DNA from 2 places in the Desulfitobacterium metallireducens DSM 15288 genome. Region 2 is predicted to be linked to the other one. Evidence: a T-box and tRNA genes for the amino acid it is inferred to sense, from the RefSeq annotation. Region 2 holds a T-box; the other holds one or more tRNA genes.
The links. A T-box is a leader RNA that pairs with one kind of tRNA and senses whether it is charged. The one in region 2 lies ahead of ileS (isoleucine--tRNA ligase), so its partner is inferred to be a tRNA-Ile.

Region 1: it has a tRNA-Ile gene. The T-box ahead of ileS (isoleucine--tRNA ligase) is inferred to sense a tRNA for this amino acid. The anticodon was not compared.

The regions. Positions count from the first base shown of each region.
Region 1 covers NZ_CP007032.1:91,611-95,921, forward strand. Annotated here, with positions in the region: rRNA gene DESME_RS00445 (16S ribosomal RNA) at 330-1,895, shown strand; tRNA gene DESME_RS00450 (tRNA-Ile) at 2,113-2,189, shown strand; tRNA gene DESME_RS00455 (tRNA-Ala) at 2,207-2,282, shown strand; rRNA gene DESME_RS00460 (23S ribosomal RNA) at 2,403-4,311, shown strand, end outside.
Region 2 covers NZ_CP007032.1:2,400,190-2,404,500, forward strand. Annotated here, with positions in the region: gene ileS (isoleucine--tRNA ligase) at 1-2,502, opposite strand, end outside; T-box leader at 2,569-2,774, opposite strand; gene DESME_RS11715 (hypothetical protein) at 2,795-3,262, opposite strand; gene DESME_RS11720 (DivIVA domain-containing protein) at 3,328-3,843, opposite strand; gene DESME_RS11725 (YlmH family RNA-binding protein) at 3,859-4,311, opposite strand, start outside.

The sequences.
Region 1 (4,311 bases), 870 kb from region 2:
AGAATAGATTGATTAAATCAGAAGAAGTTATTATAGTATAAATGCACGAAAAGCAGAAAAAACAGAACAATATCGATGTTAACTACAAGATTCAAAGGATAAAGACGAAATTAAAGGTTTGATAACCTGTGTAAAAAGCGATAAAATACTAATCGTTCGGTTGCGAAAACGCAATTGATCAGGAATAAATGGTAGTTGACAGAATGAGTTAGAGGTGCTATCATTTATAAATGTGACTCCGGTCTTTGAAAACTAAACAACAAGGAACAGCCAAGTGACTCGTTAAAGAGTTTGAGATGAATTTGAGCAATCAAATTTTCTTCATAAATTTTATGGAGAGTTTGATCCTGGCTCAGGACGAACGCTGGCGGCGTGCCTAACACATGCAAGTCGAACGGAGAACTCAATAAGCTTGCTTAGCGAGTTTTTAGTGGCGGACGGGTGAGTAACGCGTGGGTAACCTACCCATTAAATCGGGACAACCCTTGGAAACGAGGGCTAATACCGGATACGTTTAACTGATGGCATCATCGGTTAAAGAAAGATGGCCTCTGAACATGCTATCGATAATGGATGGACCCGCGTCTGATTAGCTAGTTGGTGGGGTAAAGGCCTACCAAGGCGACGATCAGTAGCCGGCCTGAGAGGGTGAACGGCCACACTGGGACTGAGACACGGCCCAGACTCCTACGGGAGGCAGCAGTGGGGAATCTTCCGCAATGGACGAAAGTCTGACGGAGCAACGCCGCGTGTATGATGAAGGCCTTCGGGTTGTAAAGTACTGTTTTCAGGGACGAACGGTAGATATGCAAATAGTGTATTTACATGACGGTACCTGAGGAGGAAGCCCCGGCTAACTACGTGCCAGCAGCCGCGGTAATACGTAGGGGGCAAGCGTTGTCCGGAATCATTGGGCGTAAAGGGCGCGTAGGCGGATAATTAAGTCTGGTGTGAAAACTTGGGGCTCAACCCCAAGCCTGCATCGGAAACTGGTTATCTTGAGGACAGGAGAGGAAAGTGGAATTCCACGTGTAGCGGTGAAATGCGTAGAGATGTGGAGGAACACCAGTGGCGAAGGCGACTTTCTGGACTGTAACTGACGCTGAGGCGCGAAAGCGTGGGGAGCAAACAGGATTAGATACCCTGGTAGTCCACGCCGTAAACGATGAGTGCTAGGTGTAGAGGGTATCGACCCCTTCTGTGCCGCAGTTAACACAATAAGCACTCCGCCTGGGGAGTACGGCCGCAAGGTTGAAACTCAAAGGAATTGACGGGGGCCCGCACAAGCGGTGGAGCATGTGGTTTAATTCGACGCAACGCGAAGAACCTTACCAAGGCTTGACATCCTACGAATTCTTAGGAAACTAAGGAGTGCCCTTCGGGGAACGTAGAGACAGGTGGTGCATGGTTGTCGTCAGCTCGTGTCGTGAGATGTTGGGTTAAGTCCCGCAACGAGCGCAACCCCTATGTTTAGTTGCTAACGAGTAAGGTCGAGCACTCTAGACAGACTGCCGGTGATAAACCGGAGGAAGGTGGGGATGACGTCAAATCATCATGCCCCTTATGTCTTGGGCTACACACGTGCTACAATGGCCGGTACAGACGGAAGCGAAGCCGCGAGGTGGAGCAAATCCGAGAAAGCCGGTCTCAGTTCGGATTGTTCTCTGCAACTCGAGAACATGAAGTTGGAATCGCTAGTAATCGCAGGTCAGCATACTGCGGTGAATACGTTCCCGGGCCTTGTACACACCGCCCGTCACACCACGAAAGTCTGCAACACCCGAAGCCGGTGAGGTAACCCGAAAGGGAGCTAGCCGTCGAAGGTGGGGCCGATGATTGGGGTGAAGTCGTAACAAGGTAGCCGTATCGGAAGGTGCGGCTGGATCACCTCCTTTCTAAGGAGACATGTTAGCTTAAGATTTTAAGTTAACTAATCCTATGGTCGATCCTCAATCGAGGAAGAAACTCTTTGGAGAAACGGAATCGATTGAAGGGTAGAGTCGAAAGACTCAAAAGCCGAAAAGGCAAAAGCGCAGAGCAATCTGCGAGGCTGTAAAGAAGTGTAAGCTTTCCTTTGTTGTTTAGTTTTGAGAGACCATTTGTCTCTACAATGGGCTTGTAGCTCAGCTGGTTAGAGCGCACGCCTGATAAGCGTGAGGTCGGTGGTTCGAGTCCACCCAGGCCCACCATTTAAGTTCATATCGTTGGGGGTATAGCTCAGCTGGGAGAGCACCTGCCTTGCAAGCAGGGGGTCAGCGGTTCGATCCCGCTTACCTCCACCAAATTAACTTTAAATGGATTGGCTTCTCAAATATACATCGTTCTTTGAAAACTGCACAGAGAAAATAGTTTTTCAAAAGTCAAAGGATTCATATAAAAACCTGAAGTGGCGAAAAGATTTAGGTCAAGCTACTAAGGGCGTACGGTGGATGCCTAGGCGCTAAGAGTCGAAGAAGGGCGCGGTTAACAGCGAAATGCCACGGGGAGCAGTAAGCATGCATTGATCCGTGGATACCCGAATGGGGCAACCCCATTGGAGTTATATCCAATGATCTTTAACTGAATAGATAGGTTAAAGAGGACAACCCGGGGAACTGAAACATCTAAGTACCCGGAGGAAGAGAAAGAATAATCGATTCCCTGAGTAGCGGCGAGCGAAACGGGAAGAGCCCAAACCAAGCTCTTCGGAGCTTGGGGTTGTAGGACCCTCTATTAAGCATTAATTCTTAGCTGAAGAAATCTGGAAAGATTCAGCAAAGAAGGTAACACTCCTGTAAGCGAAAAGAAGAAATGCTGTGAGGGTATCCTGAGTACCGCGGGACACGAGAAACCCCGTGGGAAACCGGGAGGACCACCTCCCAAGGCTAAATACTCCTTAGCGACCGATAGTGAACCAGTACCGTGAGGGAAAGGTGAAAAGCACCCCGGGAGGGGAGTGAAAAAGAACCTGAAACCGTACGCTTACAAGCAGTCAAAGCACCCTTGAGGTGTGATGGCGTGCCTTTTGTAGAATGAACCGGCGAGTTACGGTATGTAGCGAGGTTAAAGCGAGAAGCTGGAGCCGAAGCGAAAGCGAGTCTGAAAAGGGCGACAAGTTACATGCTGTAGACCCGAAACCGTGTGATCTACCCATGGTCAGGGTGAAGGTGGGGTAAAACCTACTGGAGGCCCGAACTCACTGTCGTTGAAAAGGCAAGGGATGAACTGTGGGTAGGGGTGAAATGCCAATCGAACACGGAGATAGCTGGTTCTCCCCGAAATAGCTTTAGGGCTAGCCTCAATTGATGATTCTTGGCGGTAAAGCACTGAATAGGCTAGGGGCCTTACCGGGTTACCGAACCTTATCAAACTCTGAATGCCAAGAATTTAGATTGGGAGTCAGACTGTGGGGGATAAGCTTCATAGTCAAAAGGGAAACAGCCCAGACCATCAGCTAAGGTCCCAAAGTATACGCTAAGTGGAAAAGGATGTGGAATTGCACAGACAACCAGGATGTTGGCTCAGAAGCAGCCACCATTTAAAGAGTGCGTAATAGCTCACTGGTCGAGTGGTTCTGCGCCGAAAATGTAACGGGGCTCAAGCGTATCACCGAAGCTATGGCTTTACAGTTTACTGTAAGGGGTAGGGGAGCGTTCCAAGGTCAGCGAAGTTCAACTGGAAGGTTGGGTGGAGAGCTTGGAAGTGAGAATGCCGGTATGAGTATGCGAAAAGGTGAGTGAGAATCTCACCCGCCGAAAATCTAAGGTTTCCTGGGGAAGGCTCGTCCGCCCAGGGTCAGTCGGGACCTAAGCCGAGGCCGAAAGGCGTAGGTGATGGACAACTGGTGGATATTCCAGTACCTCTCTTAAACGTTATTAGCGATGGGGTGACACAGAAGGATAGGTTAAGCGTGCCGTTGGTTGAGCACGCCCAAGCCCGTAGGGTGTGAGGCAGGTAAATCCGTCTTACGCGTTGCCTGAAAGGTAATGGGGAGCGAAAATAAGTAGCGAAGTAACCGACTCCAAGCTGTCAAGAAAAGCCTCTAGTGAGTGAGAGAGAGCCCGTACCGCAAACCGACACAGGTAGATAAGGAGAGAATCCTAAGGCGCGCGAGAAAACCCTCGTTAAGGAACTCGGCAAAATAGCCCCGTAACTTCGGGAGAAGGGGCGCTCTTCGCAAGAAGAGCCGCAGAGAAATGGTCCAGGCGACTGTTTAACAAAAACACAGGTTCCTGCCAATCTGAAAAGAGAAGTATAGGAGCTGACGCCTGCCCGGTGCTGGAAGGTTAAGAGGAGAGGTTAGCCGCAAGGCGAAGCTTTGAATTGAAGCCC
Region 2 (4,311 bases):
GTAAAGATCAACTTGAGCGGTAAGCGGATGATTGATGAGCTTATCTTGACGGGCTTTCTCCAAAGCCTTCGTGACCTCAGCACGTAAGGATAAGATTTGATCCCATTTAGCTCCAAGTTGTTCATCCATCCATTCCGGCTTCACTGTAGGCATTTTTTCAACTTGAATATTTACCCCTTCAGCTACACCTGAGACATAAGGCCAAATTTCATCCGCTGTGAAGGTAAGTACCGGAGCAATTAAGCGTACCAGAGCATCCAAGGACTGATAAAGAACTGTTTGCGCAGAACGACGCAGTGTGGATTTCTTCCCTTCGACATAGAGGCGATCTTTGGCAATATCGAGATAAATAGCGCTCATCTCAATCGTACAGAAATTATGGACGGTATGATATACCCAGTGGAACTCATATTTTTCATACCCTTCAAGCACACGGTCGATCACTTTTCCAAGTTGAAGAAGCGCCCAGCGATCAATCTCAGGGAGCTCAGCGTAAGGAACTTGATCCTTTGCTGGGTCAAAGTCATTGAGGTTACTGAGCAGAAAACGTAAAGTATTCCGGATCTTTCGGTAAGCTTCCGACATCTGTTTCATAATGCGTTGAGAAGCTGCTACATCGTTTTTATAATCCGCTGAAGCAACCCAGAGTCTTAAGATATCTGCTCCCATTTGGTTCACGACTTGAAGCGGATCAACCCCATTACCCAAAGACTTTGACTGTTTCCGCCCTTGCTCATCCACGAGGAATCCATGAGTAAGTACGGCTTTATAGGGAGCCTTGCCAAAAGCGGCGACAGATGTCGACAAGGAAGAGTTAAACCAACCTCGATGCTGGTCAGAGCCCTCCAAATAGAGGTCAGCAGGCCAGGTAAGTTCCTCTCTCTGCTTGAGAACTCCAGCATAACTTGTCCCCGAATCAAACCAAACATCCATGATATCCGATTCCTTGCGGAACGCATGGCCCCCACAAGGGCAGGTCGTTCCCTCCGGAAGAAGTTCTTCAGCTGGATGTGCAAACCAAGCATCTGAACCTTCTTGACGGAAGATCTCTTGAAGTTTAGCAATCGTTTCATCGTTAACGAGCTCTTTGCCGCAATCCTCACAGTAAAAAATCGGGATCGGAACACCCCAAGTCCGTTGTCGGGAAATGCACCAGTCTCCTCGATCTCGAACCATATTGTAAATTCGATCTCTACCCCAAGCCGGAATCCATTGAACTTGATCAATCTGCTCTAAGGCTTCTTTACGGAAACCATCGATTGATGCAAACCATTGCTCTGTTGCGCGGAAAATAATCGGATTTTTGCAGCGCCAGCAGTGAGGATAACTATGGGTAATCTTTTCTTCAAGTACTAGAGCATTCGCCTTAGTAAGGTCTTCAATCACGATCGGATTAGCTTTACCAACTTTCAGTCCGACATAAGGTCCGCCTTCTTCAGTAAACTTACCTTGATGGTCGACTGGACAAATGACCGGCAAATCATATTTTTTCCCAACGATAAAGTCATCTTCCCCATGACCAGGAGCCGTATGAACGCAACCCGTTCCTGCTTCAAGTGTAACATGCTCACCGAGGATTAATAGCGATTCTCTATCGAGGAGTGGATGTTGACATGTAATCAACTCTAAATCCTTACCGACGAAGGTTTTCTCAACAGGCAATGCCAAATTCCAAAGGGCACGGAGTCTTTCCAGAAGACCTTCAGCGACAATCCAATGTTCATCCCCAACCTTGACTTGAGCATAAGTAAAGTCTGGATGCAAACTGATGGCTACATTGGCCGGAATGGTCCAGGGCGTCGTAGTCCAAATGACAACGTAGGTATTCGCTTCGTTAAGAATACCTTTACCCTCTTTGACAGCAAATTTTACATAAATTGCGGAAGAGGTCTGATCTGCATATTCAATCTCCGCTTCAGCTAGAGCCGTCTCGCAAGAAGGACACCAATACACAGGTTTTAAGCCTTTGTAGATATAGCCCTTTTTCGCCATTTCGCCGAAAACACCGATTTGCTCAGCTTCATATTCTTTATGGAAAGTTAGATAGGGGTGATCCCAATCCCCACGTACGCCTAGACGTTTAAAACCCTCACGTTGAATACCGACATACTTTTTCGCGTACTCTTTGCAATGCGCGCGAAATTCTAGGGTGGAAACGGCATGTCGATTTAGTCCCACCTTCTTAATAACCTGCTGCTCAATCGGTAGACCATGTGTATCCCAACCAGGAACATAGGGAGCATCGTACCCCATCATCGTTTTATACTTAACAATGATATCTTTAAGCACTTTATTTAACGCATGCCCAAGATGAATATCTCCATTTGCATAAGGAGGCCCATCATGGAGTATAAACTTTTTATGTCCTGCTCGAGCTTTTTGAACGTGCTCATAGAGATTGTTTTCTTCCCACTTTTTTAAGATTTCCGGTTCACGTTGGGGTAAATTGCCCCGCATCGGGAAATCCGTTTCTGGTAAGTTTAAGGTATCCCGGTAATCCATAAATTGATTCCTCCTAAGTATTCTATACATAGTAATGATAAAAACTAAAAAAATCCCTGTCCACATAAAAGGGACGGGATATTCTCGCGGTGCCACCCTTGTTGCTCAATTGAGCCACTCGGAACCCTATAACGGAGGTGATCCGGAGAAGCTTACTCTAACCGTTCAGCTTCTCACTCTAAGGTGATTTCCTTGTCTTACCTCGCGGGCTTGCACCATTTCCCGCTCGCTTGAGAGGATATCTCAAGGACTGTCCTTATCCACGTTTTCCCGAAAATAATTAAGCAAACAATTAAGCTAAAACTTTACGGATTAAACCAACTAATTTGGCTGTTCCTTCAGAATCAACCGGCTCAACTAGAAATAAACAAAGATAGGGAATTTTTCGTTCCTTCCAGTTAATTACCATCTCATAAAGTCCATCTTTAACCAAAGTGACTTGATGTGCATCACGTTCATTAGATAAACCAACAACGACTCCACGTTGCTCCATGACATCAAGTGCTTGAAACGCACGATCAAGCAATTCATCGCTTCCTGCCATGAGGACATCCCCCGCGCGGAAAGGTCCAGGTTCAGCCTTTCCAAGATAAAGGACTTGAATCTCCTCTGGAAACGAAATTAACTCACTGAGGGTTGACACAAGTTCCATATCACTACGACCCACTTTGCCAACAGGGAGACTATTGTCCTGAATATGTAGTCCTAACCCCTCAACCAAGAAATCGGAAGCCAGTTCCGTGTACAATATGCTTTTCATAACCAGCCATCCTTCTAAATAAACTATTGTCTAAGCGATATCGTACATTCTACCATGATTCTAACCTATTCCGCAAGATTCAAACCATTATCTTGACTCTTGATTAGCTTAAGAGAATCAATTGAAAGTTCGGATTCCTTATTAAAAGATTCTGCAAGATTAAGCTGTGCGTGTAGGAATGACTTTAATTGTGTCCGAATCAGCTCTCTTCTTCTGAAAAGATCTTCAATTTCCTCGTTAACCTCAGTTATCTTTTTCTGCGCTTCTATAAAGCGTTGCGCCTTTTCTTGTTCAGCAGTTTTGATCATCAGTTCAGCTTCATGGCGTGCAGATAGCTTCACTTCCTCGGCTGTCTGCTGAGCGAGTACCATTGTCTGCTGCAACGTCCCTTCAAGCTGTTTATATTGTTTAAGTTCTTGCTCAAAGCGTTGCACCTTTTCGCGAAGTTCGAAATTCTCACTATAAACGACTTCAAATTCTTTACTGACCATATCGAGGAACTTCTCCACTTCTTCCGTTTGGTAGCCACGAACCCCTTTACGAAACTCTTTATTCCTGATGTCAATCGGAGTCATCGGCATAGTTCTGTCCCCTTTCTAATGCTTTTGTGTCTGAAAAACAATAATACTCCAGCCAATCCGCCCTTTGCGAGTCTCACTTGCATCACGAAGGCGTAATCGTCCATATCCTCGGCAAGAAATAACATCCCCTGACTTCACTTCCAAATCGGGTTTGCTAATCATTAGATCATTGCGTTTAATCTTTCCTTGTCTAATCCATTCTTGAACAACGCCTCGGGCAACATTAAAACCTGAAGCAACTATGGCGTCAATCCGTGAAGAAGCAACAGTAATTCGGCGCTCTTCTCCAGGATCTTCACGGAGATTGAGTTCTCCTTGAACTCGCTCGACACGAATATTGGCCCGTCCCGCCATTCTCCACTCTTGAAGCAAATAATCTGCAATTTCATCGACAACAGCGACGATCATCCCACGAATTCCAGAATGGATATCCCCAATCAGTTCTCTCTTTAGGCCAAGACCCATCAG